DNA from 4 places in the Exiguobacterium sp. PHA03 genome. Region 2 is predicted to be linked to each of the others. Evidence: riboswitches for the same ligand, from Rfam matches in the RefSeq annotation. Region 2 holds a riboswitch; each other region holds the start of a gene.

Region 1 (7,811 bases), on a different contig from region 2:
GCATTCAATGAATCCTATCGTAAGCGTTTCTCCATCGCCATGACGTCGACGTATTCGCCGTTCAAGCGACCTTGTTCCTTAAATGTCCCAACAATCCGGAATCCGGAACGGATGTAGAGCTTTTGTCCGATTTTATTGAACGGGAAGGTAAAGAGAATCAGCTTATGCATCTGATGATCGCGCGCATGTTGTTCGGCAGTTTCTAACAACTGTGTCCCGATCCCTTGTCCGCGATGTGTTCGAGTAATGTAGACGGAAATCTCACCAACTGTCGCATAGACAGGACGCGGGTTATACGGATCAAGAGAAATGAAGCCGAGGACACCTGTCTCATCTTCTGCGACATATCCAGCGTAGCGATGCGTACGCTCTGCATACCACTGGGTCATGAACGATAAATCTTTTCGATCCGTCTCAAGCGTTGCGATTCGGTCTTCGATGCCTTCATTATAAATGGATAGAACGGCGGGTAAATCATGTTCCGTTACAGGACGAATATGCATGTTGCTCACTCCCCAATCGCTTTTCCCTCATTATATCTGTTACGTGTCGATGTAGTGATATGTTTGTGAGATAAGAAAAAGCGCCGATTTTCCTTATATAGAAGAAATCAACGCTTTTGTCGTTCTTAAGAGACCGTGGATGTCTCGTTCTCGTAAATTGGAACCCAGCCATCCGTCGTGACGAAAATTCGAACAGCGACGACTTTCCGATCCTCTTGGAGCGTAAAGTAGTGGCGTGTATTGACAGGAACAGAAATCAAATCACCGGGATTGAGTTCGATGTTATAGTAGCCGACTTCTTCGTCTTTGATCGCGAAGACGCCGTGACCGCTTACGATGAAACGGACTTCATCATCCGTGTGATGATGTTCTTTCTGGAAGTTGACGAGCAACTCGTCAAGGTTCGGTGTCGTATCCGAAAGTGAAATGATATCAGCTGTCTGATATCCACGACGTTCTGATACGTCTTTGATTTCTGGAGCGAACGTATCGAGAATCGTTTGTTTGTCGGCATCCGTCAGTGTGAAGTTCTCGACGAGAGGTGCTGGTAGTTTTGAGACGTCCCATTGTTCGTAAAGAACGCCGCGCGATGCGAGGAAGTCAGCGACTTCCGTTTGATCCGTATACCGTGTGTTTGTTTCTTGGAATAAGACTGTTGCCATGAGATGATTCCTCCTTTTAATAGATAGATTGACGGCATGATTGCAACGTCAACGTATAGTTGAATAAAAACTCGAAGGCTTCGAGGTGTTTCTTTGCTTCAAAGGCGGTCGGTGCCCAGACCGTGATTCCGTGATTGCGAATCAGGACGGCACCGCTGTCCGCTGTGACATATGGCGCAAAAGCAGCAGCGAGTGTCGGGATGTCCGCGTGATTCGGAATGATCGGTACCGTGACCGTCGCATCTTCTTCCCAGTGACCGAGTGCCTTGATGATTTCTTGACCGGAGAAGGTGATACTTCCCTGATCGCCATATAACTCCGAAATCACATTGTTCGCAATCGTATGGACATGCAGGGAACATCCGGCGTTCGTTCGGTTGAACACTTCGACATGGAGCAATGTCTCAGCAGAAGGGCGCCCGGATTGCTCGCCGATCAATTGACCGGTCGCATCGACATGAACGAAGTCGTCAGGAGTCGTCTGCCGCTTATCTTTCCCACTTGCCGTCACAAGAAATTCAATCGGAATACCGGACGTCCGAATGGCGAGGTTACCACTCGTACCAGGGAACCAATCGCGCGCTGCAAGTTCTTGTTTGATGGCGCGTAGTTCTTCATACCGTCGCATGAATGTCATATCGTCACCTCCGATCGTGCTAAATCATGAACGATATCGTGGAACGTCTCAAAAGGTGTATAGGCGATATCATTTTCTTCACACAACGTGATCAGATAATCACGGGCATAGACACGATCCGCTTGTTTTGCGAGTTCGAAGTCCGTCACTGAGTCACCGATGACGATGATGACGTCATCGTCTTTGCATAATGTACGGGCAACGGATGTTTTACAACAGCCGCATCCATTCGTGCAATGGGCATCGCAGGCGTGTGGCCAATCGATGTGGACGAATGGACCACTGAAATCGGCAATGTTACAGTAAATCTGCTCTTGCTCGAGGAACGGTGCTAAGATCGGTTCGACGAAAAAGTCCATTCCACCGCTAACAATCGAAAAATGGATTCCTTGACGACGACTGTACTGAAGCAACTCCGAAAATCCTTCGCGAATGACGGCGCGCTCCATCAAGAAATCAAGATAGTCCGCTTTACCGTCGGACGGCAGAAGCGCGAACATCTGCCCGACACCACTTTGGATCGATAACGTCCGGTCGAGCACGCCACGTTTCAACGGTTCGAAGTCATTCACTGGCACAAATACCTCCATGAGTGCAATGATGTTATCCTGCATCGTTACGGTACCGTCGAAGTCACAAAGAATTCGTAAGGTCATGACTTGATCCCCCAAGCGTCGAGCGCGACTCGTAATTCTTCATGTCGTGACGCAGCATTCGATAGGGATTCATTTGCGAGTGCCGCATCAAGTGCTTGACGAAAAGCGATAACACCAGCCGCAGCACCTTGCGGATGACCATGTACGCCACCACCAGCGTTGATGACGGAATCGATCCCGAAGTCGCGTACGAGTTGAGCAACGAGTCCTGGGTGAATACCGGCTGAAGGGACAGGGAAAATCGCTTTCGTCTGACCGAGGCGAGTCGCTTCGACCGCGATGCCGCGGGCGACGTCCTTCGGAAGAGCGACATTGCCGTAAGGTGACGGGAATAGTGTTAAGTCTGCACCAGCAACGCGCGGTAATGTGCCAAGTAAGACAGGCGCTGCAACACCGTGGTTCGGGCTAGCAATCAATGCACCGCTGTAAGCCGGATGATTGAAAATGGGAACGTTGATCTCCGGATCACTTGCCAATTCACGTAAGACGTCGAGTCCGTATGTGAAGGTATTCAACAAGAAAGCAGTTGCTCCAGCGTCAATCAATCGTTTGGCTTGATCCTTGAGCGTAAAGACGGGACCACTAAGTGTGATCGCATACAACGCACGTTTACCGGTCCGGTGGAAATGAGCATCGATAACCTCACGTCCGATCCGTGCCCGATCAATCGTCGGTGTCAACGGATTGTCATATAGGATCTCATCGTCCTTGACGAGATCGATCCCACCAGCAAGTTGTCCTTCGAGTTGATCACGAAGGAACGATAAATCGCGTCCGATGACCCCTTTGAAGATGCTCATTAACAGTGGACGATCTTCGACACCAATCAAGGAACGAACCCCTTCAATCCCGAACTTCGCACCTGGAAAATCCGACGTGAATGTATCGGGTAGTAGCAGTTCTGTTAATTTGATTTCACCGTCGAGTGAGAGTTTCCCGAAGACGGTCGTCAAGATCGCAGAAAAGTCGCGCGATACATTGTGTTCCGGGTAACGAATCGTGATATAGCCTTTACCGTCGCGCTCTTCCGTATGTACGACTTCTCCTTTGAATGAGGCGAGTTGTTGTTGCTCAAGATGATTCAGCTCCGTCCAGGAACCAACCGTCAGACCAAGCGCGAGTTGTTCGGCGCGTTGCTCCAGTCGATCACGGGCGGTCAATTGATAAGTAGCTGTGATGTAAGACATGTCTTTCCTCCTTCAATAAAAAAATGGTCTCTCGTCAGCGACAAGAGACCATGAATGATTCGAACGTGGACTCTTATCTGTCAGCTTAGTAGCTGCAAGAATTAGCACCGTGCCAAAAGGTCGGTTGCTGCGACATCGTAGGGCTTGTCCCTCCGTCTGCTCTTGATAAGAATTGGATGAAATTGTGAAATCTAATTGCAATTTTTACATGAGAGTCACGACTTGTCAAACTATTTTTAGAAAATTTATTTTTTTGAAAATACTCTTTCTATATATGGAGCGAAAACGATATCCGTTTTTGCTTAATTTCGATTTGACAGCAGAGAAGAGGATTGCGTAAGATTCAAATCAATATCACACACGACAACTACATACGACTCTTATCGCGAGTTGGCAGAGGGAATTGGCCCGATGACGCCGCAGCAACCGACCACTTGGCACGGTGCTACATCCAACAGACGTTTCGTCTGAGAGATAAGAGGACGCAGTGACTTTCCTGCGCCTCTTTTCGATGACGAAAAGAGGCGCTTTTTCGTGTATCACACAGGGGGAACTGAGATGACATACAAAGCATTTACAGAACAGGACGCGATCGAACGGGTCCGCTCACTAGGACTGATCGGCGACGGAACCGTCGAAGCAGAAGAGATTGGCGACGGCAATCTGAACCTTGTCTTTCGAATTCGAGAAGGTGAACATCGATTGATTCTAAAACAAGCACTCCCGTACGCGAAAGTCGTCGGTGAGAGCTGGCCACTATCACTCGAGCGGGCGTGGATCGAGCAATCCGCACTCCGTGAATTCGCCCGGCATGCCGTGCCGTTCGTACCGCGTGTCTTTCATGCTAGTCACGACGAGGCGTATACGGTCATGGAAGATCTTTCACATCTGACAATCGTTCGAAGCGGTTTACTCGCAGGTGAACAGTATCCGTTGCTTGCGGAACATATTGGTTCTTATCTCGCTCGGACTTTATTCCATACATCGGACTTTGCGCTTGGTCCGGTTGAAAAAAAACGTGTCGCCCGAACGTACTACAATCCGGACTTGTGCGACATCACGGAAAAATTAATCTTCACGGATCCGTTCCATGACGCGGAGACGAACGAGATTGAAGCCGGGCTTGAAGAAGAGGTGGCACGTCTGTGGGCGGACGATGAGTTGAAACGCGAAGTCGCAAAACTCGAAGCGCTTTTCATCACAAAAGGAGATGCGTTGCTACACGGCGATCTACATACAGGAAGCATCTTTGCTTCGGCAACGGAAACGAAAGTCATCGATCCAGAATTCGCCTTTTATGGTCCATTCGGATTCGATGTCGGACAGTTCATCGCCCACTTATTCTTTGCAGCATACCCGGATTATTCAGCACTTCGTGATGCCCGGATTCGCGACATCGATACGTTCTGGCTGACGTTCGCTTCGACGTTCCGCGCCTTATGGGAACGCGAAGCCGTCGAACCATTCCGGACATCGGGACTCGTCGACGATGTACTGAGCACGATCTTGCAGGATGCACTCGGCTTTGCCGGTTGCGAACTGATTCGTCGGACGATCGGACTCGCACCAGTCGCTGATTTAGAAACGATTAGTTCTATTACGGAACGACTAGAACGAAAACAACATGCTTTACGTTTAGGATCGGCGTTAATCAAACGTCGGACCGAATGCCGGACATTTGATGATTTACGAAACTTCGACGTAACGGAGGAACTTAGCCGATGAGTACATTCGTTCAAAGTATTCGTTATGAAGATCGTGTCTTGACAATTCTCGATCAGACACGTCTACCGCAGGAAGAACACTATGAAGTCATTACCGATCTTGCACAAGCGGTCGAAGCGATTAAACAACTGCGCGTCCGAGGGGCGCCTGCGATCAGTTTATTTGGCGGATTCGTACTCGTTCAAGAGGCGTACCGGTTTGAAGCAGAACTGTCGATCTATAAGCAGACTTTGCTTGAGACATCAGCGACGTTACTCGCGACACGACCGACGGCTGTTAACTTACGAAATGTCCTTGATCAATTGAATCCAATCATTCAAGACGGGACGTCGGTAGAAGAGATCCGCGAACGGCTCGAGCAGCGGACGATTGCCTTATACGATCAGGATGCGCAGACGTCACGTCAAATCGGGATTCATGCACTTGAATTGTTCCAGTCAGGTAACCGGATCCTAACGATCTGTAATGCTGGATCGATTGCGACCGCTGCTTATGGAACAGCACTTGCGCCGTTCTATATCGCAAAAGAACGCGGCATTGAATTATCTGTTTTTGCGAGTGAGACGCGACCATTACTGCAGGGAGCACGACTGACGACATGGGAGCTACAACGTGCCGGCATCGATGTCACGCTAATTACAGATAACATGGTCGCCCATACGCTGAAAGAAAAACAGATCGATGCAATCATCGTCGGGGCGGACCGGATTACACGAAACGGAGATACGGCGAATAAGATCGGAACGTTCCAACTAGCATTACTTGCTCAAGCTTTCGGTATCCCGTTTTACGTCGCAGCACCGCTCTCGACGTTTGATTTCTCACTTATTTCCGGAGACGCGATCGAAATTGAAGAACGTGATCCGCAGGAAGTGACGACTGTCCAAGGTGTTGCGACAGCACCAGAAGGAGTTGCTGTCTTCAACCCAGCTTTTGATGTCACACCACACACCTTAATCACGGGCATCATCACCGAACTTGGTGTCATCACGCAACCGAATGAAGAAACGATTGAACAATTAACAGGGCTTCAACCCCTCGGATAAGGAGATATGTCATGAAAAAACTAGCTTACGCCGTCCTAGCACCGGCCTTATTACTAGCGGCTTGTGCGAATGGAGAAGCCACGACGACGAAGGTCGTCAAGGATGTACCAAAAGGGGTTCAATCGGACGTCAAGATCGCCGTCATCCGCAACCTGGCATCGGACGACCATACGAAACAATTCCTTGATGGCGCACGAAGTGAAGGCGAAGCGCTCGGCTTTAAAGTCAGCACGTTCATTTCGGAAGGTAACGATGTCAAGTTCAAGGAACTGGTCGCGCAAGCGATTCAGCAAGATTATGACGGGCTCATCATCTCGCACGGTAAGGAAGACTATGCCTATGACATGATCAAACCAGCAGTCGATAAAGGACTAAGGGTCGTGACGTTCGATACGGTCACGAAGAAAAAAGGAGCATCTCTACAAGGCGTGACGGAAACGTTCCAAAACGATCATCAACTTGCGAAGCTATCACTCGATGAAGTGACGAAGGTGACGGACAAAAAGCCGGTCCGTGTCATCAAACTCTGGTTCGGACCAGGTTTTGCCCCGCTCGATCGTCGTCAGGAAATCTATAAGACGTACGAAGCAGACGGAAAAATCAAAACGCTTGAGACGGTTGGACCGACGAACTTCCAAGATGTCCAAGGGGATATCGCGACAAAGATGAATGCCATTCTCGCGAAATACCCGAAAGGAAGCGTTGATGCCGTTTGGGGAGCATGGGACGAAGTCGCAAAAGGCGCTTACAAATCGCTCAAGGATAATAAACGTCAAGAAATCCCATTGATCTCGATCGATGTCTCAAATCAGGACATCAACCTGATGCGTGAGAAAGGCAGCAACTGGGTTTCGACGAGTGCGGTGGATCCATTCCTGATTGGACAAACGGACATGCGACTACTGGCTAAGAAAATCGCCGGAGAGAAGACACCAGATAGCTTTGATCTCGATGCGAAACTCGTTGAGCAGAAGGCATTGAAGCAGGACACAACGATGTATAATCTCGATACGATCATCAAAGGTTGGAGTACGTCGGATAAATTCAATGAGCCGTGGATGGACCGGTTGCGTGACGTCCATAAAAAACAATGACGTCTATCAATCATCACCTGGAAATGACCGGGATTTCACTTGCGTTTCCGGGAGTCCAGGCACTCAAGCAAGTCTCCTTTGAGGTGAAGTCTGGTGAAATTCATGCGCTTGTCGGTGCGAATGGTGCCGGTAAGTCGACGCTGATGAAAGTCTTATCTGGAGCGGAAACAGCGGACGAAGGAATCATCCGTCTTGACGGGAAAGAACTGTCAATTCAATCTCCGCGTGATGCAAAACGAATCGGGATCGATCTCGTCCAACAAGAGGTTGATGTGGCGCTTGTCCCGTATTTGACGGTTGC
Region 2 (7,811 bases):
TAATCTTCTTCGTCTCCTTTGATGACATCTACATATAAGAATGTATCGACGATGATGTCCTTGTGTTTTCCGATCGCGCGCATGATATCTCCGTCACTGATATAACCGACGACCTCTTGCTCGGCATTGATGACGGGTACGCCGCTAATACCAGATTGAATGAATCGTTCGATGACCGTACGAATCAGATCTGTATCGTTTACCGTAATGACCTCTTGTTTCATCGATTCATAAGCTTTCATCTGAATTCTCCTTTGTCGTTCGTTTCTCATCTACGAAAGTTGTATGATACAATTAAAAGAACAAAAATGATTGTATAATACAACTACAACTCTGTCAAGCCTCCTGCTTTTCGCATTGACAGCTTATCCACATTGGGTAATCATGAGGAACAGAGAGACTTTTTTTGAAAGGGGAGATACCCGATGTCTCAACAATCACTCGAAACCATTGAACTCGAGTTAGCGATCCTGATCCGGCGCTTAACGACGGCGACGGCAGACAATCGTAATTTGGACCGTGCTTCTTATCTCTTACTGCGACAATTAGCGGATTCCGGCAACGTCGGTGTTAAAACACTTGCCCGTGAACTTCAGCTCGATGTCTCGACCGTCAGTCGTCAAGCAGCGGCACTCGATCAGAAGCAACTCGTTGAAAAAGTAAAAGATCCGACAGATGGGCGAGCCTTCTTCTATCATATTACAGATAAAGGACAACAAGAACTCACCATCTACCGAACCGCACGTCTCGCGAGCATCGAACGTCTACTGACAGACTGGCCAGCGGATGATGCAGAAGATTTCGGACGCCTATTGCAACAATTCAATCGCGCCTTGCGCGAACGGTAATGGAATCACACCATTAAAAAAACGGACGCGAAATCGATTGATTTCGTGTCCGTTTTTTCGTCATCATTCATCACGTATGAGAAACCTGGCAAACCGAACGAATTTGCGCGATATGTTCCGGTGAAGTTCTACAACAACCGCCAATCAATCGTGCTCCAGCTTCATACCATGTCTTTGCGATGGCTTGGAACGACGTGCACTGATTCGTACCCGACCACGTCTTTGCGACCGGATCATAGACTTCACCGGAGTTCGGATAGACAATGATTGGAACACTCGTCAACGTCTTAACGTGACGGATGAAGTCGGTCGCGTAGGATGCCGGAAAACAATTTGCACCGATTGCTGCAAGTTGCGGATGCTGTCCGATTGTCTCGATGCATATCGCAAGCGGTGTTCCCTCACTGATGTGCGTCGCATCTTGAAGCGAGAACGTCAGCCAAGCAGATACTTCCGGGAACGCTTCGAGAATCCCGAACAACACGACAGCTTCCTCAAGCGACGGAATCGTCTCGAATGCCAGCAGATCAGCCCCTGCTTCAATCAATGCTTCGATGCGCGGTCTGTGGAAGGCTTCTAGCACATCTGCTGACACACCATAATGACCGCGATACTCAGAACCATCTGCTAAGTAGGCACCATAAGGACCAACTGATCCCGCAATCAATGCGGCACTCTTTCCGCTACGCGTCCGTGCATCTTGCGCTAAGGTAACCGTTTGTCGAATTAACGCTTGTGCTTCCTCGGTCGTGATGTGACGTTGCTTGAATCCTTCGATACTTGCTTGATAGCTTGAGGTGATCGCAACATCGGCGCCCACTTCAAAGTAATCGTGATGGACACGCTCAATCTGTTCCGGTGCTTCGATTAAGAGGCGTGCTGACCAGAGTGGATCGTTCAGGTCGAATCCCTTTTGTTCGAGTTCAGTCGCAAGCGCACCATCTAAAATTAGGAAAGGAACTTCCTGTAATCGTTGATCAACTGGATTTTTGATTCGGGACATCTTCAACACTCCGTTTCTGAGAAGAATTCGTGAACGCATGAACGACATAACAGATCACGATGAATGGGATACCGCAATACAAGGCGACTCGTTGCGTCGGATCAAATCCGATACCAATCAGGGAAATCAAACAGACGACAAAAGCGGCGATCGGTACCAATGGAAAGAGTGGTGTACGATAGACCAATTCGTCGACCGTATGCCCTTCGCGGAGGAATTGTTTCCGGAAGCGATACTGCGCAACGCTGATACTCATCCAGACGACGACGACAGCAAGGCCGGAAATCGAGACGAGCGCAATATAGACACTTCCTGCTGCATAGATGCTAGACAGCAAAGCAAGTCCTCCGCCAAGCATGCTGAACAATACAGCTCGAAGTGGAACCCCACTTGGCGTCACCTGGGCAAAGAAGCGCGGAATCATGCGTTCGTTCGCAAGCGACCAAAGCATCCGGGAGGCAGCGTAAAGCCCAGAGTTCGCTGCCGACAAGATCGCTGTCAGAATGACGAAGTTCATCACGTCTGCCGCATACGGAATTCCGATTCGTTCGAACACCGCAACGAACGGACTTTCGAGCACGCCCTTCCCTTCCGTTGGCAATAAGACGGCTAATACGATGATCGTACCGACGAAAAAGAGGACGAGTCGCAAAATCGTTGTTCGGATCGCAAGCGGAATCGTCCGCTTCGGATCGACCGCTTCACCCGCTGCGACGCCGATCAATTCCGTTCCTGAGTAAGCAAAGTTCACAGCAAGCATCGTCATGAAGATCGCAAATGCTCCATTTGGAAACAATCCTCCTTCCGTTAAGGAAGAAAAGAATGGTGCTGGGCTACTATCTTGTAATGGGATGAAGCCAACGATGGCTCCCGCACCAAGTAAAATGAACGCAATGATCGTTACGACCTTAATGGCGGAGAACCAAAATTCAACTTCAGCGAACACACGGACCTTCAAGACGTTGATACCAAGGATCATCGCAGCGAATAATGCACTGAACACCCAGACTGGAATCGACGGGAACCAACGTTGCATCAAAATGCCTGCTGCCGTGAATTCTGAACCAAGGGCGACCGTCCACGTCAGCCAGTAGAGCCAGGCCACCGTATAACCGGTACCGGGTCCGATATACTTCGTTGCGTACTTATGGAATGATCCGGTTTCCGGCATGTGCACAGCGAGTTCACCGAGACTTAACATGACTAAGTAGACGACGACGGCTCCGATCAAATACGACAAAATCGTTCCGACACGTCCCGCTTGTTCCAACGTATAACCTGTACTTAAAAATAATCCTGTTCCAATGACGCCTCCTAACGACAGCATGATCAGATGACGTGATTCCATCTTGCGTCGAAAAGCTCCGCTCGTTTTCATGAATCCATTTCCTCCTCGTTCCACCTATTTCAAACAAAAAACGCATCCTCACGGATGCGTCGGTCGACAATTCGGAAATCTTATCGATCGGGTGCAGCACCCGCAGGAATTAGCACAGTATCTTTCGACCTGTTGCTGAGGTTTCATAGGGCCAGTCCCTCCACCTCTCTGGATAAGTATGTAATTGTTCCTAACCCTATCAAGTCTTTTCCGAATTGTCAACACAATTCAGAATACTCCTACCAAAAAACATTCCGCATTATAATGACCCGGAATGTTAGAACACTTTATTTTTTTGCGAATAGATCCGCTGTCTTTAAGGCTGCACGAACCGCTTTTCGGTTCAATGTCCCTTGCTGGTGCTTCATTTTCTTCGTTTGGGCAGCCAGTTGCGCTTTGAGCGCCGCAATTTCCTGATCTTTTTGAGTCGTCGTTGTTTGTTTCTGCAATGCTTTGATTTTCTTATCTTTTTCAGCTAATTGAGCTTTTGCCTGTTTTTGCGCATCTGCGATTTTTTTATCTTTTTCGGCTAATTTCTTTTTTGCCTTTATTTGTGTATCTGCGATTTTTTTCTCTTGTTCTGGGAAGAAGCGTTCGAAACGAGCTACTGCTTCTTCGAGACTCACGCCAGAAATCGGTTGAACCGGTGGAAGTAGTTCCGCTTGCGCCATTTGACGGTCAAACGGTACATTCTCAGGATAGTTCGTCTCTTGATAAATGTGTTCAAGATCATTCACGTTCAAGAAATCAACGAAGTTGTCGAAGTTACCTGCTTGAACACGTGCCGGACTTTGGAAATCAGCATTGGCTACGACGTCGGATAATTGTGTATCCGCTTTGATGTCGTTCGCCCAAATATGCGTCAACTGATGATAATCCGTTAGTTCGCGCATTCGTGCATCCTTTGGAATGAGGATACTCGGCGTACCCGCAAGCGTTGCTGTGATATTTCCATGCAAGCGCGCACCAAAACTGAGGTCTGCCTGCCCGATGAAATCGAACCATGTTTGTGCGTTCAAGAAGAAACGAACACGATCGTTCATGTAAGCAGGATCCGACATCTTCACCGGATAGTTCGTCACGGACAAATCTGCGATCGGATGCGTTCCTGTATACGTCAATTTCAGTTCCTTCATCCATTGGGGAATGAAGTAATGATTCGGATACTCTTCCATTCCGCGCGTAATGAAATCAAGAACATTTTGTGGTGCTAAACGTGACGAGTTGACCGTAATCATCGACTCGGGCGTAATGTTCGTTTCACGAATATGTAAGTCGCGACCAAACGCGTACATCGAAGGACATCCGATGACACGATGATCAATGCCTTCGCGAAAACCAAGACGCGTCAAGTATTTCGACGTGATTTCCCCACGAAGACCAAGCATGCTTGAGCGCTCGAGAACGGCACTGACGAATGCTTTGACATCTTCATCGAACGGGAATCCACCATCTAAGTCTGGTTCAAACGGTGCACGTAAGCCTACACCGATGACGACGACTGGAATTTTTAATTTCTTGATAAGGCGGGTGTACTTCCGTAAAGTCGGTACGAATTCTTTTCGGAATGCGTCCGCTAACGGAATGACGTAGAGATCGAAGTTAGCATTGATCTCATCCGCCCGTTCTTCATCGTAATAGTAATAGTCCGGTGTAATCGTCGTACCTTCTGTCATTAACGTCCGAAAGATACTGTATTGATAAATGAGATTTCCAACGTTTCCTCCAATGGAATTATGTTTCATCAAATAAGGAGCATCGAACTGTTCGAATGGTGTCATACCTGCACGAATAATAATACGTTTCATAATGGATAAACTTCCCCTCTCGTCTGCTTCATTCGTCCTTGCAAGAAAAAAATGCGGAAAAATATATTATCACTTTTTTTCAATCTCATTAACAATAGATGAATTTTATTTCGGAAGTCAACGATTCCTAGGGGAAACAGGTCTTTCGTCATCAAAACGAAACATTTGTACTACTCCATTATTTTTCTAAAATAGAAAAATGTAACTATTTAATCGTTCCAAGATACATGCGTAAGTTTGATTCGACTAATTTTAAAGCTCTGAACCGTTCTGTCGAAGTAGGTTTTAACAAGGCGCTGAAAAAATGTTCCACTTCGACTGGCTGACCTTTTTCCATATCGCGCAACATCGACGATTTCATCGTATCTTCCATCGCATGCATCTGCTTCAATAGCACCGTTTCTGTATCGTCATTGAAGACCGCGCCCTGTTCTTCCATCGCCTGTTTCGCTTCGTTCATGACGTCTACAATCATCTGACGCCCGACAGCTTCTTCCCGAATCGAACCGATCGCTGAACGAAATAGCGTCGTCACACCCGCAAATGTCGAAATGAAAAGATACTTTTGCCACATGTCATCCATGATATGCATCGAGTACGCCATCGGTGCCTTCGCTTTCGCAAAACGTGTTGCGATCTCCTGCAAACGAGCTGTTGGTTTGCCGGTTCGTGAGCCAAACAACAGTCGATGTGACGGACTCGTCTGTAAAATGCGTCCTTCTGCATCAAGCGTCGATTCAATGAAGCAAAGACCGCCCAGTACACGCTCTTCTCCGAAGACTTCTGTTAACCGACGAATATGTTGCATGCCATTCAATAAAGGAATGATATACGTCTCGTTCGAAACGAATGGCGTAAGATCCTTTAAGACATTATCTAAGTGATAGGCTTTCGTCGAAAGCAAAACGACATCAAATACGTGATCCGGTCGCATGTCTCGTGTCACTAACTGAGGAGTGATCGTGATATCGCCATGAGGACTAGTGATCTGTAGACCTGTTTTTTGTAATTGTTCATATCGCTTCGGACGGACGAGAAAGGTCACCTGTTCACCTTGCTCAGCAAGACGGCCCCCGAAATAACCTCCGACTGCTCCTGCACCTACAACTAAAATGTTCATATGTACTATCTCCTCCTTACCCGTTCTGGTTATTGATTACTCCTTCACCCTAACATATTTGGAACCGATTTCCTGATTGCCAGTTGAATCTCTAAGATTTAAGTGAAGCGTTTGCATTTTAGAGAAAAACGTATATACTAACTTGTATACAAGTATACTCACTCTAGAAATCAGGTGATTTTATGTCAGAACTGTTATACCCCTTGAAATGGTTGTCAAAAGCTTCTGCCGGAGATCGTGTCGCGCACGAACTACGAATGCGGATCATTTCAGGAAAAATTGAAAGCGGTACCATATTATCCGAAAACAAAATAGCCTCTGATTTTTCAGTCAGTCGCTCACCTGTCCGTGACGCGTTAAAGGTGCTTGCAGCCGAACAGTTGATTCGTCTCGAACGAATGGGGGCGGTCGTCGTCGGTTTATCCGAGCGCGACATTCAAGAAATCTATGATGTCCGGTTACTCATCGAAACGTTCGTCTTCGAGCGACTTGTTAAGGTCGAACGGGCAGAACTCGTCCGTGAACTCAGCAAAATTCTCGAAATGATGAAGGTTGCTATCAAATATAAGGATGCTGATGAATTCTCTTTCCAAGACGTACTGTTTCATGAAACAATCATCCGCTCGATTGATCATGGGTATGTCAGCATGATTTGGCAAAATCTCAAACCAGTCATGGAAAGTTTCATCCTCCTATCGATGCGGGTACGATTCGAGGAAGACATCGAAGACTTCGAACGCATCCTCGCGAACCATGCCTTGTATATCGAAGCGATTGAGACAGGGGATCGTGAACGGATGGTTGCTTCCTTACATCAGAACTTTGATGATGTTCAGGAAGTCGAAGATCTCTGGAAAACGCAACAAATGATGTCGAAAGGAGTCGATTCACATGACTGAATACATGTTAGGCGTCGATATCGGAACGACGAGTACGAAAGCAGTCTTATTTACGACAAAAGGAGAGGTCATCGGACAAACGAACGTCGGTTACCCACTCCACACACCGAACCGTTCGACGGCGGAACAGGATCCGGAAGAAATTTTTGATGCCGTACTCGAATCCATCCGCTTGATCACAAAACGTCATCCGAGCATGCCACCGAAGTTCGTCGCGTTCAGTAGTGCCATGCACAGTTTGATTGCGATGGACGCACAACATCAACCGTTGACTGCCTGCATCACATGGGCAGACAGTCGGAGTGAAGCATGGTCGAACAAGATTAAGGAACAATATGGTCTCTCGATCTATCACCGGACCGGGACACCGATTCATCCGATGTCACCGCTTAGCAAAATCAGTTGGCTCGTCGAAGATCGTCCGGAGCTCCACGCTCAAACGAAAAAGTATGTCGGGATCAAGGAGTTCGTGTTCCAAAGACTGTTCGGAACATATGTCATCGACCACTCTCTCGCTTCAGCAACTGGTCTCTTTAATATTCATGAATTAGGTTGGGATACGGGCGCATTGCATGTCGCAGGTATCGATGCAAGCTATTTATCGGAACCCGTACCGACAACGACGTCATGTACCGGACTCAATACTGATTACGCACGACAAATGGGATTATCCGTCGATACGCCGTTCTTAGTCGGTGCTAGTGACGGTGTCCTCTCCAATTTAGGTGTCAACGCGATTCGCAAAGGGGAAATCG
Region 3 (7,811 bases), on a different contig from region 2:
GGTCAACGGGAATCGGAGGAATAAAAATGGATTATGATCGGAAGATGAAAAACCGTGTTAGTCGGATTGAAGGACAGCTACGAGGTATTTTACGGATGATGGAAGAAGGGCAAGATTGCCGCGATGTCATCACCCAGCTCTCCGCTGCCCGTTCTGCGATTGACCGGACGATCGGCGTCGTCGTTAGCTCGAATTTGATCGAGTGTGTCAAGGAAGCAGAACAAAACGGCGATGGACAAACAGAAGAACTCGTGAAGGAAGCGGTCAACCTACTGGTGAAAAGCCGCTGACGTCACGTTCATACCGATAGTCTGCTTTGGAAGCAGGCTATTTTTTTAACGTTTCTTTTCCCAAAGTCGTTGCGAGTATACACCTTGACTTAGGTTTGATTGCGTATCAAAACAGGTATACTAAATTGTTATTACTTGGACAGCATGTAGAGCCGTCCGCTTAGGAGGAAGAGTACTCATGACCGTTTCCCTATTCATTGATATCACGTGTAAGACAGGTGAATCTCCTGTTTACGACGCAAAAACAAAACGCTTTTATTTCGTCGATATTCCGAATCAACTGCTCTTTTCATATGATCTTGTTACAGAAGCACTTAAACCATATACGTTGCCAAGCGCTATTACATCGATTGCCTTGACGGACGCTCCGGACTTATTGCGTGTCACATCAGCACATGGCTTTGGCACGTTCGATCTCAAGGAAGGACATCTGTCTCTCGAACATCAATTGTCATTACCGGATTCTGATCGGATGAACGATGGCAAGCTCGATCCGACCGGACAATATGTCGCTGGTAGCATCAATGAAGAAGACGGTAAAACAGCTGGGCTGTTCCGTCTGCGTCATGACGGTTCCATCGAGGTTTTACACGAAGACTTAACGAACTCTAATGGACTCGTCTGGTCAGAAGATGGCAAGACGCTCTATCATATCGATACACCAACGAAAAAAGTCTATGCCTTCGACTACGCTCCCGATGCCCCACTTTCGAATAAACGCGTCGCCGTTGATCTCGAAGAGGAAGAAGGATTCCCGGATGGTATGACGAAGGATGCTGAAGGTCATGCTTGGATCGCACATTACGCCGGATCATGTATCACACGTTGGAATCTTACGACGGGCGAAAAACTGGATCATGTCGACTTCCCTGTCTCGAATCCGACATGTCCGATTTTTTACGAAGATCGCTTACTCGTCACGACAGCTGCCAACGGAGATGATGCACCACATGCCGGTGCTGTCTTCGCTGTGACATTTGAATAATTAGCATGGGAGGGATCATCTAGTAATAGATGGTGCCTCTTTTTACACATAATCCGTCTAGACGCCTATTCAAAAACAGACGATACTAAAGAAGAAGTCTATTTACTTTTTGAAGGAGTGAAGCCGATGCGTGTCACGATCATCGAACGTTTACACCAATTGCAGACGACCCCATCCTTTTTCCCGGTCAATTGCTACCTGTTTGAAGAAGCAGACAGTTTGACATTGATTGACGCCGGACTCGGAATCAACGCAAAGGCGCTTTATCACTATATTCGAAAGCAAGAAAAACCGCTCGGCGCGATTATCCTGACACACGCACATGCCGATCATGTCGGCTCGCTCGATTTCCTTGCGAATGCCTTTCCTCTCGCTCAAGTATGCATCAGTTACCGTGATGCCGCATTGCTCAGTGGGGACGAGACGCTACGCGAAGGCGAAACGACTCCTTTAAAAGGCGGTATTCCGAAAAACATCAAAACACGTCCAGATCGATTGCTCGAAAGTGGTCAACAAGTCGGTAGCCTCAGCGTCATCGCCTCGCCAGGTCATACACCTGGTTCGATTTCTCTTTGGCATGAAGGTAGTCGGATGCTGATCGCCGGAGATGCCTTTCAGACACAAGGGGGACTCGCTGTCTCCGGTGACGTCCGTTGGCAATTTCCGTTCCCAGCACTTGCGACATGGGATCCGGACGTTGCTCTTCGCTCCGCCGATCAATTAACGGAACTGTCTCCAGATATTCTTGCCGTCGGACATGGTCCCCTCATCCTTGGACCAAGTTACGAGATGCGCCAAGCCGTCGATCGATTCACGCACGTCTTACAGACGAAAAAATCGTCACCTTTCAAATAACACACGAAAAAACATCCGCGACGCGTTCCTGACACGTCGCGGATGTTTTTTCGTCCAGCAGTTCAATTCTGTTCTGTAACAGTATATCGATATACACGTGCTTCATAAGGACGTAGTTCATCCGAGATATCTGGATAGTTCGACACAAGCAACTTATCTTGTGATAAAACGAAGGCAGTTTGCATCGGTTCGTCATGCACGTTGAGAACGATCCGCCACACTTCTCCCTCTAGTTCCCGCTCATAGATGTAGAGATACGGATCATGAAGAGCTAAGTCGCGATACGTACCATAGACCATGATTGGATGATCCTTTCGCATCTGAATCAATGCTCGGTAGAAGGCAAGTACGGATGATGGATCGGCTTCTGCTTGCGCGACGTTGATGTCCGTGTAATTCGGATTGACCGCTAACCACGGTTTCCCACTCGTAAAGCCTGCCGCGTACGTACCGTCCCACTGCATCGGCGTGCGGGAGTTATCGCGTGCGAGTAACTGCATTGACGAGAGTACGACCTCCGGATCCTCGCCGCCAGCGACGCGCTCTTCATATCGATTGCGAAAGGCGACGTCTTGATAGAGCGACGGATCCGAGAAGCGAATCCCCGTCATCCCAATCTCTTCTCCTTGATACACGTATGGAATGCCAGGTAATGTATGCAACATCAAACCGAGTAGTTTCGCACTCTCGACTCGGTATCGTTCACTGCCGAAGCGGGTCACTTGTCGCGTATGATCGTGGTTGTTGAGAAACTGTGAATTGACGCCTAACGGATACAAGACGTCATACCATCGTTTCTGAATTTCCTTGAAACGTAAAAGATCCATCGCCTCCATGTCGTCCGCGATTTCGAAGTGAAACAGCGTCCGAAGTTCTTCACGTTCTTCACTGACATATAACAGACCGTCTTCCGGACCAACGAACGGAATCTCACCGACCGTGAACAAGTCTTTCCCGGCAAGGACGTTCGCATGCATTTCCTGAAGGAAGTCGTGCACACCTGGTTGATTCCCGAGATACGATAGATTAAACGGATTGACGACATCCTCAAGCGAACGTTTTTTGATCAAGTTGATGACGTCCATCCGGAAACCGTCAATCCCTTGAGCGATCCACCAGTTCATCATGTCGTAGATCGCTTGCCGGACAGCCGGTTGTTCCCAGTTTAAGTCCGGTTGCTCTTTCGCAAAAGAATGGAAATAATATTGTTCGCGCTCTTCACTCCACGTCCACGGGCTCGGCGCAAAGTACGACCGCCAATTGTTCGGGGGAGTCTCTTTCGTTCCATCTTTCCAGATGTACCAATCATCCTTGTCGTGGATTCGGTCCCGCGACTGACGGAACCAGTCATGCTGGTCACTCGTATGATTGACGACCAAATCAAGAATTATCTTTAAGCCGCGTGCGTGAGCCGCTGTGATCAACTCTTGTAGATCGCCCATCGTCCCCGCCTTGTCCATGATCGTGTAATAATCGGCAATATCATAGCCATTATCGATGTCTGGAGAACGGTAACATGGATTTAACCAGACGATATCGACACCAAGCGATGCGATGTAATCTAGCTTGTCGATGACACCTCGCAAATCACCGATGCCGTCCCCATTCGAATCCTTAAAACTGCGCCAATAGACTTGATAGACGACTGCTTCTTTCCAGCTAGCTCGCTTCATCTCCTCACTCCTCTCCCTACTCTCTATTCCCGCTCCACATATCTGTACCTGTTTATTGGACGATTTTTTTGAATTTCAAAAAAGTTCTTTTCTTTTGACTGAATATTCGTTATCCTTGACGACAATACTACGAAGGAGGCACACATCCATGAAACATTTCGCTCCATCTATCGCCATCGATCGGCTTCCTGCTCCCGTTTTCGCTGAACTTGCGAACCGAATCGGTGCTGTGAAAGCTGCCGGACATGATGTCATCACCCTTGGTCAAGGAACACCCGATCAAACGACGCCCGTACATATTCTCGACGCCTTGAAACAGGCGATCGATGAGCCAACAAACCTTCAATATCCACCATTTCGTGGACATGATTTTTTAAAGCAAGCCGTCGCGAGCTTTTATGCGAACGAATTCGGCGTCACGATCGATCCGGCAACCGAGGTCGCAATTCTTCTCGGTAGTAAAGCCGGAATCGTCGCCTTACCACAAACGATCGTCAATCCTGGAGAAGGTGTCATCGTCCCGGATCCGGGGTACCCGGATTACCTGTCTGGAGCAGCACTTGCTGGTGCTTACCCGATTACGCTTCCATTGCTTGAGAAAAATAACTTCCTGCCGGATTACGATTTACTTGATACGACAGATGTCGAGCGCGCCCGGATGTTGTTCCTCAATTACCCGAGTAATCCGACAGGTGCGACAGCGACAGCAGAAGCCTTCGAACAGACAGTTGCCTTCGCGGATGCCCATGATATTTGTGTCGTCCATGATTTAGCCTACGGTGGCATCAGCTTTGATGGTCCCACACGAAGCTTCTTGCAGACGGAAGGGGCGAAAGATGTCGGAATCGAGTTGTTCTCACTCTCGAAACGCTTCAACATGTCTGGCTTCCGAATCGCTTTCGCGATCGGAAATCCGTCCGTCATCTCAAGCATCGAGACGTATCAGGAACATCTCTACGTCAGTGCCTTCACACCGATCCAACATGCAGCGACCGTTGCCCTGACGAGTGACCAAACATGTGTCCGTGAGTTAAGTAGCTTATATGAAACACGACGCGATGCATTGTTTACGAAACTCGATGCAATCGGCTGGAGTGGACCACGACCGGGCGGTTCCTTCTTCGTCTGGCTCCCCGTGCCGGAAGGATACACGTCCCAAAGCTTCACGGATCATCTGCTTGACGAAGCACACGTCGCCGTGACCCCTGGATCATTCTTTGGTGAATACGGCGAAGGATACGTGCGGATCAGCTTAATTGCTGACGTCGAACGGCTAGAGGAGGCCGTCGACCGAATCGGAACGCTCAACCTGTTCCGGACACCTGTTGCGGAATAATTCTGAAAAAACATTTGACAGATGGGAATCATTTCCGTTAAAGTAAATCCCAACAGCATAACTACTTATCGAGAGCGACCGAGGGATTAGGCCCAACGACGTCCGGCAACCACCTATCAGGAACGGTGCCACATCCTACAGAATGGATTCATTCTGAGAGATAAGTTACGAAATCTTACACTTTCGTCGCTTTTTTCTGGTTGCTCTGCTACTAGGAAAAAGCGACTTTTTTTTGTACAAGGAGATGAGCAAATGATTGAATTCAAACAGATTACGAAACGGTTCGTCCGAGACCGGACCCCGATTTTCGCATTACGGGATGTCGATTTGACGATTCAAAAAGGAGAAATCTTTGGGATCATCGGCGAATCCGGTGCCGGTAAGAGTACGTTACTTCGTCTGATCAACGGTCTCGAGCATCCGACACAAGGAACGGTCAAGGTCGACGGTGTCTCGCTCGGTGGGATGTCAAAAGCAGATTTGCGTCAACTTCGTTTGCGGACAGGAATGATCTTTCAGCATTTCCAATTGATCCAGTCGCGTAATGTCGCAGATAACATTGCTTTCGCACTGAAGGCTGCCGGCGTCAAACGAGCAGATTTTCCAGAACGGATCCGTGAACTCGTCTCACTCGTCGGACTCGAAGGATTCGAAACGAACTTCCCGAGTCAGTTGAGCGGCGGACAAAAACAGCGCGTTGGGATTGCCCGGGCACTCGCGAATGATCCAACCGTCTTGTTATGTGACGAAGCGACCTCTGCCCTTGATCCGGTCACGACGCTGCAGATTTTAGATTTGTTGAAAGATTTGAATGAACGACTCGGATTGACGATTGTCCTCATCACGCATGAGATCGATGTCGTCAAACAGATTTGCCATCGTGTCGCGGTCATGTCGCAAGGGGAAGTCGTCGAAGTCGCCTCTACATACGATTTGTTCAGTCAAGCCAAACATCCGGTGACACAACATTACGTCGACACGGCACTCCAGATCGAGCTACCGGAACGCATCTTGCAAGCGACACCGGGAAAGATCATCCGCCTGCAGTTCACGGGCGAGAAGACCGGTGAAAGTACGTTATCGGAAGCCATCCGTCGATACGATATCTCGGTCAGCATCCTGCACGGAAAAGTCGATTACATCCAAGACGTCGCTTTTGGTGTCTTAATCGTCAGCTTGACGGGATCCTCCGATCAAATCGCACCTGCCCTCGACTGGCTTGCGGCGGAACTTCATACACTCGAGGTGATTCAGGATGTGGCTTGATCGTATACAAACGATGTTACCCGAGTTGTTGAAGGCACTTGGTGAGACGGCGTGGATGGTTGGCATTTCGCTTGCCTTCGCATTGGTCGTCGGGATTCCACTCGGGATTCTCCTGTTCGTCACCGACCGCGGTTTATTCTTTCAAAACATTGCCATCCGACGTGTCCTTGACTTCGTCGTCAACATCGTCCGGTCCTTGCCGTTCATCATCTTGCTTGTTGCCCTCATTCCATTAACGAAATTCTTGCTTGATAATACGATTGGTCCGACAGCAGCATCCGTCAGCCTCAGTGTCGCAGCGATTCCGTTTCTCGCACGACTCGTCGAAACATCACTGCGTGAGATTCCACCTGGTTTGATCGAAGCAGCGGAAGCGTGCGGAGCGAAACCATTACGGATCATCGTCAGTATCCTTTTACCAGAAGCACTCCCTGGCATCATTCAGGGCATCACGCTAACGACGATCAGTTTGATCGGCTTCTCGGCGATGGCTGGGATCGTCGGCGGCGGAGGTGTCGGTGACCTCGCGATCCGCTTCGGCTATTATCGCTATGATAATCTCATCATGATCGTGACGATCGTCGTCCTCATCGTCATCGTCCAGAGCATTCAAGCACTCGGCAATCAACTAGCGCGAAAAACAGACAAGCGCTAATCATACATATAAAGGGAGAGTTGAATCATGAAAAAACGATATGCCTTTTTAGCGACAGCCTTACTCGGTGCAGGAATCCTCGCAGGATGCGGAGACAGCAGCGCTGATGAAAAAGACAAGACGATCAAGATTGGGGCGACAAGCGGTCCTTATAGCGACATGGTCAAACAAGCGATTCAACCGCAACTCGAAAAGAAAGGCTATAAAGTCGAAATCGTCGAATTCAGCGATTATATCCAACCAAACATCGCACTCGGTAGTGGCAATATCGATGCTAACTTATTCCAACACTCGATTTACCTGAAGACGTTCTCTAAAGAAAAGAAGCTCGACCTTAAAGGGCTCATCACTGTCCCGACGGCACCGATGGGACTGTATAGTAAAACGGCGAAGACACTTGACGACGTCAAGACAGGCGCTGAAGTCGCGACACCGAACGATCCAACGAACCAGGCACGCGCGCTGAACCTCTTGGCAGAACAAGGCTGGATCGAACTGAAGCCAGATGTCGATCCACTGACCGTCTCAGAGAAAGATATCGTCAAAAATCCGAAGAAACTCGTCATCAAGCCGCTTGAAGCAGCGCAACTGCCACGTGCCATCGAAAGCGTTGATGTCTCAGCAGTTCCAGGGAACTTCGCGCTTGCTGCGAAATTCGATTTACTCGATGCGTTAGCACTTGAGACGATGGACGAGCAATACCGGAACCTCATTGCTGTCCAAACGAAAGATGCAGACTCACAAGTCGCAA
Region 4 (7,811 bases), on a different contig from region 2:
TACGATTTTAACGGAAGAGACGCGCGCTTGGTTGCGTGAAGAAACCTTCCGAAAAGGAGAACTCCTCTGTACGACCGGTGCGACAATCGACCGGATGTACTTCATCGTCGCAGGCAAGGTCAAAATTTCTGCTGCTTCGTCAGAAGGGAAACAACGGATTTTACGATTCAAAACACCACTGACAGTGATTGGTGACGCCGAGTTCATCAATGAACGAGAAGTGTTGAATACAGTTGAGGCGGTGACCGATGTCGATGTGTTGAGCGTGCCGTATGCGATTTTACGCGAGCACAATACGACGAATGTCTTTCTGCAATTTTTACTACGAACAATTACAGCGAAGTGGTATGCCGATTCGAAATCAGCGTCGCACCACGTACTCTATACGGTCGAGGAGCGATTTGCAGGCTACTTATTATCGATTGCGTCCGAAGCTAGTGACAGTTTGTTTTATCAGGAGATGCGGACGTCGAATCTACATGACGTCGCTGACTGGCTTGGAACGAGTTATCGTCACCTTAACCGGATCATCACGAAGTTGTGTGAGGAAGAGATCCTTGTTCGACGACGTGGCAAGATCATCATCGTCGATTTGGAACGGATTCGCGAGAAAGCGAACGGTAACAGCTATGAGTAAGGAGGAACGAACATGATAATAGGCATTGTATGTGCCGTATTGGCTGGAATGTTAATCAGTTTGCAGACGGTATTGAATGCTCGGATGAGTGATGCATTCGGCGCATGGGCGACGACGACGCTGGTTTTCTTCGTCGGCTTCATCGGAGCAAGCATCACGTATGTCCTGTTTCGTGGTGGAACGATCGGACAGATTCAAAACGTATCGCCACTCTATTGGTTTGGTGGACTTGTCGGTGTCGGCGTCGTTTTTTGTGTCATGCGTGGGATTCAGTTGCTTGGTCCGTCCGTCGCGATCTCTGTCGTTCTGATTTCGCAGTTAAGCTTTGCTCTTGCTGTTGATACGTTCGGCTGGTTCGGTTTACCGCAAATTGATTTATCATTCGGTCAGCTCGTCGGTCTCGCCGTCATGGTATGTGGGATCTTCGTTTTGAAGCGGTATCAAGTCGTGGCGCCGGAAGAGAAGGCGAAGGATATACCGAAGCAAGTCTCTTAAAAAATCTGATACTAGTTCGATCGACTGACGAACGTTTCTGTCATCCTCGCTTTCCGCAGGCGGGAGGTAAGCCGCGTCATCCCGCATTCCATGCGATTTGCCGGGTCTTACCTGACCCTGAAGAAAGCGCGATTCGCGCTTTCTTTCCCTGCAGGAGTCGAGGATGAACACTCACGTTCTAGATTGACTAAATAAAACATGCGCGTTTCCCGCTAATTCAATCGGGAGATTCGCATGTTTTTATGTGTTGTGACTTGATTTCAATCGAATAGATGAACCATTCGTCTTCTGAAGTAAAGCGAGAGGACAAGGATAAGAAGACCACAGTACAACATGATCGTCGTGATTGAAACATGAAACGACAGTAGAAAAGAGAGAAGCGCATAAGATAATGGAACGAGACCGTTTGACGCGGCATTCACGACACTCATGACACGTCCCATCGTCTGTTCCGCACACTGAGACTGGATGAACGTAATGAAGCGAATATTGATGATGGAAGAAAGGACACCAAGTGATAACAGGATGATCAGGTACAACAAAATCTGCTGGGCTTGACTAAGCAGGAAGAAAAGCAAACCTAAGGCGCCAATTAATCGGACCGATGAGGTAAGCCCATTTGCTTTCGTCTGCGCAAAACCACTCCAGAGCGCCCCTCCGAGCATTCCCATTTGATAAGCCCCTTGCATATAACTTAAATCCATCGCATCTCCTTGGAGCACATCATGAACGAGTAAGGGGATTCCGAGTAAGAGTGGTCCAAAGAAAAAGAAATTGACACAGATGACAAGAAAAAGTGTCTGCTTGAGTTGCTGAAAGTGAAAGACGTAATGTAGCCCTTCTTTTAGTTCAAAGAAAGCTGAATGCTGACGTGCTCGCTTGACCTTAGATTCACGAATACCATACGTGAAGAGAAGCGTCAGACAGAGTGTTCCGAAAATCACGAGAAAGACGTACGAGTAAGAAGAATGACTGAGGATGACTCCACCAAGAATCGGACCTGAAAAGAGAGCGATTTGATTAGATGTCTGAATCAATGAATTGGCTTTAGTGAGCTGTTTTTTCGAAACGAGTGTAGGCAGTAAGGAAGCATTCGCTGGCGAAAAGAATGCATCCACACTACCGAATAAAAAGGCAAATCCTAAAATCGTCAGCAATGTAAGCTGATCGGCATGAAGTAACACGAGGAGGCAAATTATAAAACTGATCCGTAGACCGCTTGAGATACGCATGATCGTTGAACGTTTATAGCGATCGGATAAGACGCCACCGAACAACATGAGAAAAATACGGGGTAACAAGGTGGCCATGAGGACGAATCCGAGATATGACGCCTGGTTTAGCGTATGGATGACATACCATTGTTCAACAAACAGATAGGTTGATAGGGAGAGGGCGGAGCACATACCGGACCCCCATAAAAATAAAAAAGATTGATTTTTAAACAGTGATTGTTCCGTATCCATTTCAACAGGTAGCATAAGACACCTCCGATTTAGACCTCGTCGTTCTCAAACAGTGGTTCATCAATTGCGAAGGCAGTCGACATGATATAGAAGTGTTTTTTATCTTCTTCGTCTAGTGAAGGAGACCGTGTGAACTCGTCCAATAGAGCACGATATTTTGTAGCAAAGCGTTGGAAGTCGGCTTCAGACATCGTCAGTTCCTTTTGAAGTGATAAGCTCATCCAGTCCTCGACGTTCGAAGATGAAGGAGAAAAAGTAGCTGTCGGAGCCGTTAGAACGCGTGTCTTTGCCCGGTCCAATACTTCGAGATACGACTGTCGGGTCGCTTCATTTGTCTCGACGAAGTTCAGTAGATGATCGGCAGGAATGTATCCTCGAGCAATCGCTTGATAGTATTTCAATAGATTGCCGCCCTGTTCTTCCGTCCGGACGAGACGAATCAAGTCATGCTTTTCAAGTTCCCGTACGTGATAGAGGACCTTCGCGCGGGATAACGTCAGCAAGTGGGCTAACTGATGTACCGTATGTGGTTTTTCGACGAGAAACATAAGAATTTTTGTTCGTAACGGATCACTGATCACTTTTAACTGTTCATAGCTCTCTAATATGTGAATCGCTTTTTGTTCCATGCAATCATCTCCTTTTTAACCGGTTAATTTTTATTAACCGTAAAACAAAAGACTGTTTTTGTAAACGGTTACAAATTTATGTAAGGGTGTTGATAAAGAAGACATCATTTGTTTGCATACAAAAAACTGACTCCCGTAACATCTCGATCATCCTCCACTTTCTACTGAAAGTAAGGGAAGAACGAGATGTTTGAAATCAGTCTCAGCTACTGTATGTGGTTCGAGGTGATTAGACCGTCGTCGTATCTTTCCATTCCTGCTCGATGAAAGCATCGCGACCAGAAGCAGCACGATCTTTTTTATAGTGCTCTGGATTTTTCTTATGGAAGTCTTGATGGTACTCTTCCGCTGGATAAAATTCAGAAGCGGTATCAATCCGCGTCACGATTGGCTGTTTGAAACGGTTGCTTGCAGCAAGAGCGTCACGAGAAGTAATCGCAGCTTCATGCTGCGCATCCGTATGATAGAAGATTGCTGGCGCGTACTGCGTACCGCGATCTTGGAATTGACCTTCTGCATCCGTCGGATCCGTTTGGGGCCAGTAGAGTTCAAGTAAACGCTCGTACGGGAACAGGCTCGGATCAAACGTGATTTGGACGACCTCGAGGTGTCCCGTCGTTCCTGTTTTGACTTGCTCGTATGTCGGGTTATCGACGTGTCCGCCCATGTAACCTGATACGATTCCCTCGATTCCTGGTAATTCTTCAAATGGTGTCACCATGCACCAAAAACATCCACCTGCAAATGTTGCTTTTTCCATCTGTCTCTTCCTCTCCGTGGGAAATCCCCATTGTATGTCTGACAGCGAGAAAACGAAAACGACTCCTTCGCTTGGTTGCAAAAGGAGTCGCCGCTTTTTATCAACCAAAGCTTTCGCTTTGCTGGTCGTAGCACCTTGCTATGCGCAGGTTGCTGGGACGTCATCGATCCAGATCTCTCGGTCCACTCTTGATAAGGGTATATGAAGTTGATGTCATTCGTTATCATTGTTGTGATGATACCATTCACAAAGAAATAAAGTCAATCCTTAGAATTTAAGGCACGTAAAACGGTTGCCCCAAGTGTCTTCGCACCGATCAACAACGCTTGTTCATTGATCTCGTACTGTGGATGGTGCTGCGGATAGTTGACGCGACCGTCCGTATAGCCAGAGCCGGTAAAGAAATAACTACCCGGGACGTGTGTTAAGTAATGTGCGAAGTCGTCCGCCGCCATCATTGGTGTGAGTGCCCGGACGGATGCTTCCGGTAAGAAAGCAGCAGCTTCCTGAACGAGTTTTGTCTCGTCCGGGTGATTCCAGAGCGCCGGGTAACCAGTCGTGAAGTCAATCGAATACGAAGCACCGATGCCAGCACACGTCGTCTTAGCGACAAGATCGACTTCTTGCCGGAGCTGATGCCGCAGTGTCTCATTGAACGTTCGGATTTCCCCGACAATGCGTGCCTCACCCGTAACGATATTTGGTGCTGTTCCTGCATGGAAAGAACCGATTGCGAGAACAGCCGGCTCAAACGGATCAACCCGTCGACTAACGAGATGTTGTAAGTTGCAGACGAGTTGCGCTCCAGCGACGAGAGCATCTTTTGTTTTATGCGGTGCCTGGGCATGACCACCTTGACCATGGACGATGATTTCGAATTCGTCGATCGCACACAATGTATGTCCTTCCCGGAACCCGATCGTGCCAACCGGTAAATCATTTTCGAGGTGTGTCGCGAAAATTGCATCGACCCCTTCGAGGACGCCGGCTTCGATCATTTGGATTGCTCCACCGGGAAAGACCTCTTCTCCATGCTGGTGGATGATCCGAATCGTTCCTTGCAATTGATCGCGTAACGGATAGAGTGTAGCAGCAAGGACCATCACGATCGCCGTATGACCATCGTGTCCACATGCATGCATGACCCCGGGATGGATCGACCGGAAGGCAAGCGTCGTCTCTTCTTGAAGTGGTAAAGCATCAAAATCGGCACGGACCGCAATCGTCGGACCAGGCTGTTTGCCTTCGATCGTCGCGACGACACCACGACCTCCGACGGCTGTTTGATGAGGAATGCCCTGTTCTGCGTAAAAGGCGGCAATCCGTTCTGGTGTGCGGACTTCCTGGAAAGAGAGTTCCGGGTGTCGATGAAAATCGCGACGTAACGCGATCATTGTCGGTTCGAATTGTTCGAGTGCTTCAAAAAGTTGAGTTTGCATGTTCAAGCTCCTTTAACGTGTGTCTTTTCGCGAAAATGGGTACAGATACAGGTAATCACGAAAGGGGATAATGTAACATGGGAGAAATCGTCGTCAATGCTGTACTTACAATCAAAGCTGGACTTGCGGATCAAGTCTTCCCGATTTTACAAACGGTTTATCATGCTTCACAAAAAGAAGAAGGATGCTTACGTTATTCCTTGCACCAATCGATCGAGGATGAGCATCAATTCATGTTGTATGAAGTGTATCGGGACGAAGAAGCGCTTGAAGCGCATATCGCATCCGACCACTATAAAGCCTACCGTGAACAGATCGAATTATACTTGATGGACCGACAAGTGGCGAAATACGTCGAGATGACTTTCTGACGTGTTGCGATAAGAAGAGACGAACCCGTCGAAACCGACGGATTCGTCTTTTTTATTACATCGATTTAAAGCCGAGGAAATGCTCCTGCCAACGCGGTTCATAGATTGAATTGATTTGCAGCTGTGAACCACCCGCATGGATGAAGTGTTCGTTATCAAGCATGATTCCAATATGCGATGGACCGTCTGTATAGGTGTTCTGGAAGAAGACGATATCTGAGCGTTTACCACTTGAGATGCTCGTCCGGCGATTCGTGAAGAACGCACCATACCAGTAGCCACGAACGTTCGTCCGACCACCGTATTTTCCAGCTTGGTTCGTCGCATAGTGAATCAGTCCGGAACAGTCGAAGCCACCGTTTACGGCATCTTGCGAACCCCATGTGTAGGGTGTTCCGATATGCTGGACGGCTGCTTGGATCAGCTTTTCACCACGCGTATTATTCTTTTTGACGACTCGTTTATCCGACGTGATCGTCACGGCGGATACCGGAAGATAGACAGGTGTCCAACCTGATTGGATGACATAGAAATTTCCGACCCGGTGACGCGGATAGACGCGTTTGCCTTGTTCAACAAGTCCACTGCCTTTTGGGCTCGTCGGACTTGCGAAAAAGGATGTCGTCTGTTTGACGGTATAGATTTTCGCCCGGTCGATCGCTTTTTGTGCCAGGCTCATATCGGGTTTACTCGTGCTGATATAAGGGTTGAGGACATAACCGGTTTGACCACTGACTAAGCGGACTTGCCAAAAGTCATCATCAATCGATTTCAAACCGACTAATTTCGTCCCTTTCTTCAAATAAGCGGCCGGACGACTGTAAGCGACGTCGGCAGAGAAGAGGGGAGTTTGATCTAGATGAACATAAAACGTCGTCCCTTTTTTTGCTTTTGCCATCGGTTTGTTCAGTCCGATACGACTCGAATCGACGAAACCAAAGGTATTTTTGTATTTGACACGTGTATAATAACCGCTTTTTCCGTAGATCGAGATCGAGGCACCTTTTTTTAATGTACCGATTTTTTTACCCGACAGTTTTGCCTGCGACCGGATGACGACGTCGTCTTCTGTCACGTAACGTTGACCAGAGACATCATACAGATCCGGCTTTTTCGTGACGAGATCCGTCGTCTTGACGTAACCGTAGATCGATCCTTTTTTCAAGCGTGTGTAACTACCGCTCGTTCCGTAAATCGTCAATTGATCAGCCCGTTTAACAGTATAGACTGTTTTACTGCTCGTCGAAGCCGACGTATAAACAGACAGGTTGCGTTTCGCGTATCGTGTCCCGGTTGATGCATAGACTTTTCCAGTACCGAGATCAGCTGTCTTGACGTAAGCATGAATCCCGCGGAAGTTGATTCGACTATAGACACCGTTCGTCCCGTAAACGGTCAGTAAAGTATTCGTTTGATGTTGCTTTAAGATAGGACTTGAAGATTTGGCATCCGAATAGATCGGTGTAGCGCGCTGAACATAGAGGCGTGCGGTCTTCGGATAGTACTTTAGTGTCCCAAGATGTGCCGTCAGCACATAGGCATACTCGTCGTTTCGTTTGATTCGTGTAAATGAACCCTCGATGCCGTACGTTTGAAGCGAAGTATTCACAGGAAGCGATTGTACGACTTTTCCTTTCGTAGTCGCAGTAGCATAGACCGTCGTCTGCTGTTGGACGTAACGTAGCCCTGTTTCCGGATGGTTCACGATTGGCGTATCAGCTAAATCAGTCGTCAATACGAAAGCGTAACCCGTTTTAGTCGCCACACGCGTAAAAGTACCCGTCGTCCCAAACGTTTCGAATGCTTGATTTTGAACGATGGCTGTCTTCGTACTCGTCGTCTTCGGCTCAACGAAAAGTGAAGTTGTTCGTTTAACATAACGCAGTCCTGTTTCCGGATAATTTTCGACCGGCGCATCTGCTAAATCAGTCGTCAATACGAAGGCATAACCTGTTTCAGTCGCCACGCGCGTAAAGGTACCCACCGTACCGAATGTCTCGAATGCTTGATTTTG

The links. Region 2 has a riboswitch for S-adenosylmethionine ahead of Q7C19_RS12885 (amino acid permease). Riboswitches for the same ligand answer to the same signal wherever they lie in the genome.
Region 1: it holds a riboswitch for S-adenosylmethionine, as region 2 does, so the genes downstream of both, mtnK (S-methyl-5-thioribose kinase) here and Q7C19_RS12885 (amino acid permease) in region 2, are expected to answer to the same signal.
Region 3: it holds a riboswitch for S-adenosylmethionine, as region 2 does, so the genes downstream of both, Q7C19_RS09910 (methionine ABC transporter ATP-binding protein) here and Q7C19_RS12885 (amino acid permease) in region 2, are expected to answer to the same signal.
Region 4: it holds a riboswitch for S-adenosylmethionine, as region 2 does, so the genes downstream of both, msrA (peptide-methionine (S)-S-oxide reductase MsrA) here and Q7C19_RS12885 (amino acid permease) in region 2, are expected to answer to the same signal.

The regions. Positions count from the first base shown of each region.
Region 1 covers NZ_JAUTYQ010000002.1:261,843-269,653, forward strand. Annotated here, with positions in the region: gene Q7C19_RS12475 (arsinothricin resistance N-acetyltransferase ArsN1 family A) at 15-503, opposite strand; gene Q7C19_RS12480 (1,2-dihydroxy-3-keto-5-methylthiopentene dioxygenase) at 629-1,165, opposite strand; gene Q7C19_RS12485 (methylthioribulose 1-phosphate dehydratase) at 1,182-1,802, opposite strand; gene Q7C19_RS12490 (2-hydroxy-3-keto-5-methylthiopentenyl-1-phosphate phosphatase) at 1,799-2,458, opposite strand; gene Q7C19_RS12495 (2,3-diketo-5-methylthiopentyl-1-phosphate enolase) at 2,455-3,645, opposite strand; SAM riboswitch class I at 3,716-3,817, opposite strand; SAM riboswitch class I at 4,023-4,126, shown strand; gene mtnK (S-methyl-5-thioribose kinase) at 4,204-5,370, shown strand; gene mtnA (S-methyl-5-thioribose-1-phosphate isomerase) at 5,367-6,416, shown strand; gene Q7C19_RS12510 (sugar ABC transporter substrate-binding protein) at 6,428-7,510, shown strand; gene Q7C19_RS12515 (sugar ABC transporter ATP-binding protein) at 7,534-7,811, shown strand, end outside.
Region 2 covers NZ_JAUTYQ010000003.1:66,865-74,675, reverse strand. Annotated here, with positions in the region: gene Q7C19_RS12900 (CBS domain-containing protein) at 1-242, opposite strand, end outside; gene Q7C19_RS12895 (MarR family winged helix-turn-helix transcriptional regulator) at 426-848, shown strand; gene mmuM (homocysteine S-methyltransferase) at 919-1,851, opposite strand; gene Q7C19_RS12885 (amino acid permease) at 1,826-3,229, opposite strand; SAM riboswitch class I at 3,307-3,408, opposite strand; gene Q7C19_RS12880 (polysaccharide pyruvyl transferase family protein) at 3,517-5,037, opposite strand; gene Q7C19_RS12875 (ketopantoate reductase family protein) at 5,243-6,157, opposite strand; gene Q7C19_RS12870 (GntR family transcriptional regulator) at 6,340-7,056, shown strand; gene gntK (gluconokinase) at 7,049-7,811, shown strand, end outside.
Region 3 covers NZ_JAUTYQ010000001.1:1,887,527-1,895,337, forward strand. Annotated here, with positions in the region: gene Q7C19_RS09885 (metal-sensitive transcriptional regulator) at 27-290, shown strand; gene Q7C19_RS09890 (SMP-30/gluconolactonase/LRE family protein) at 469-1,275, shown strand; gene Q7C19_RS09895 (MBL fold metallo-hydrolase) at 1,402-2,130, shown strand; gene Q7C19_RS09900 (alpha-glucosidase) at 2,193-3,803, opposite strand; gene Q7C19_RS09905 (aminotransferase class I/II-fold pyridoxal phosphate-dependent enzyme) at 3,952-5,139, shown strand; SAM riboswitch class I at 5,202-5,306, shown strand; gene Q7C19_RS09910 (methionine ABC transporter ATP-binding protein) at 5,392-6,405, shown strand; gene Q7C19_RS09915 (methionine ABC transporter permease) at 6,395-7,060, shown strand; gene Q7C19_RS09920 (MetQ/NlpA family ABC transporter substrate-binding protein) at 7,088-7,811, shown strand, end outside.
Region 4 covers NZ_JAUTYQ010000002.1:240,629-248,439, forward strand. Annotated here, with positions in the region: gene Q7C19_RS12355 (Crp/Fnr family transcriptional regulator) at 1-637, shown strand, start outside; gene Q7C19_RS12360 (DMT family transporter) at 650-1,132, shown strand; gene Q7C19_RS12365 (MFS transporter) at 1,393-2,613, opposite strand; gene Q7C19_RS12370 (ArsR family transcriptional regulator) at 2,628-3,227, opposite strand; gene msrA (peptide-methionine (S)-S-oxide reductase MsrA) at 3,457-3,987, opposite strand; SAM riboswitch class I at 4,082-4,185, opposite strand; gene Q7C19_RS12380 (M20 metallopeptidase family protein) at 4,248-5,426, opposite strand; gene Q7C19_RS12385 (putative quinol monooxygenase) at 5,504-5,797, shown strand; gene Q7C19_RS12390 (SH3 domain-containing C40 family peptidase) at 5,853-7,811, opposite strand, start outside.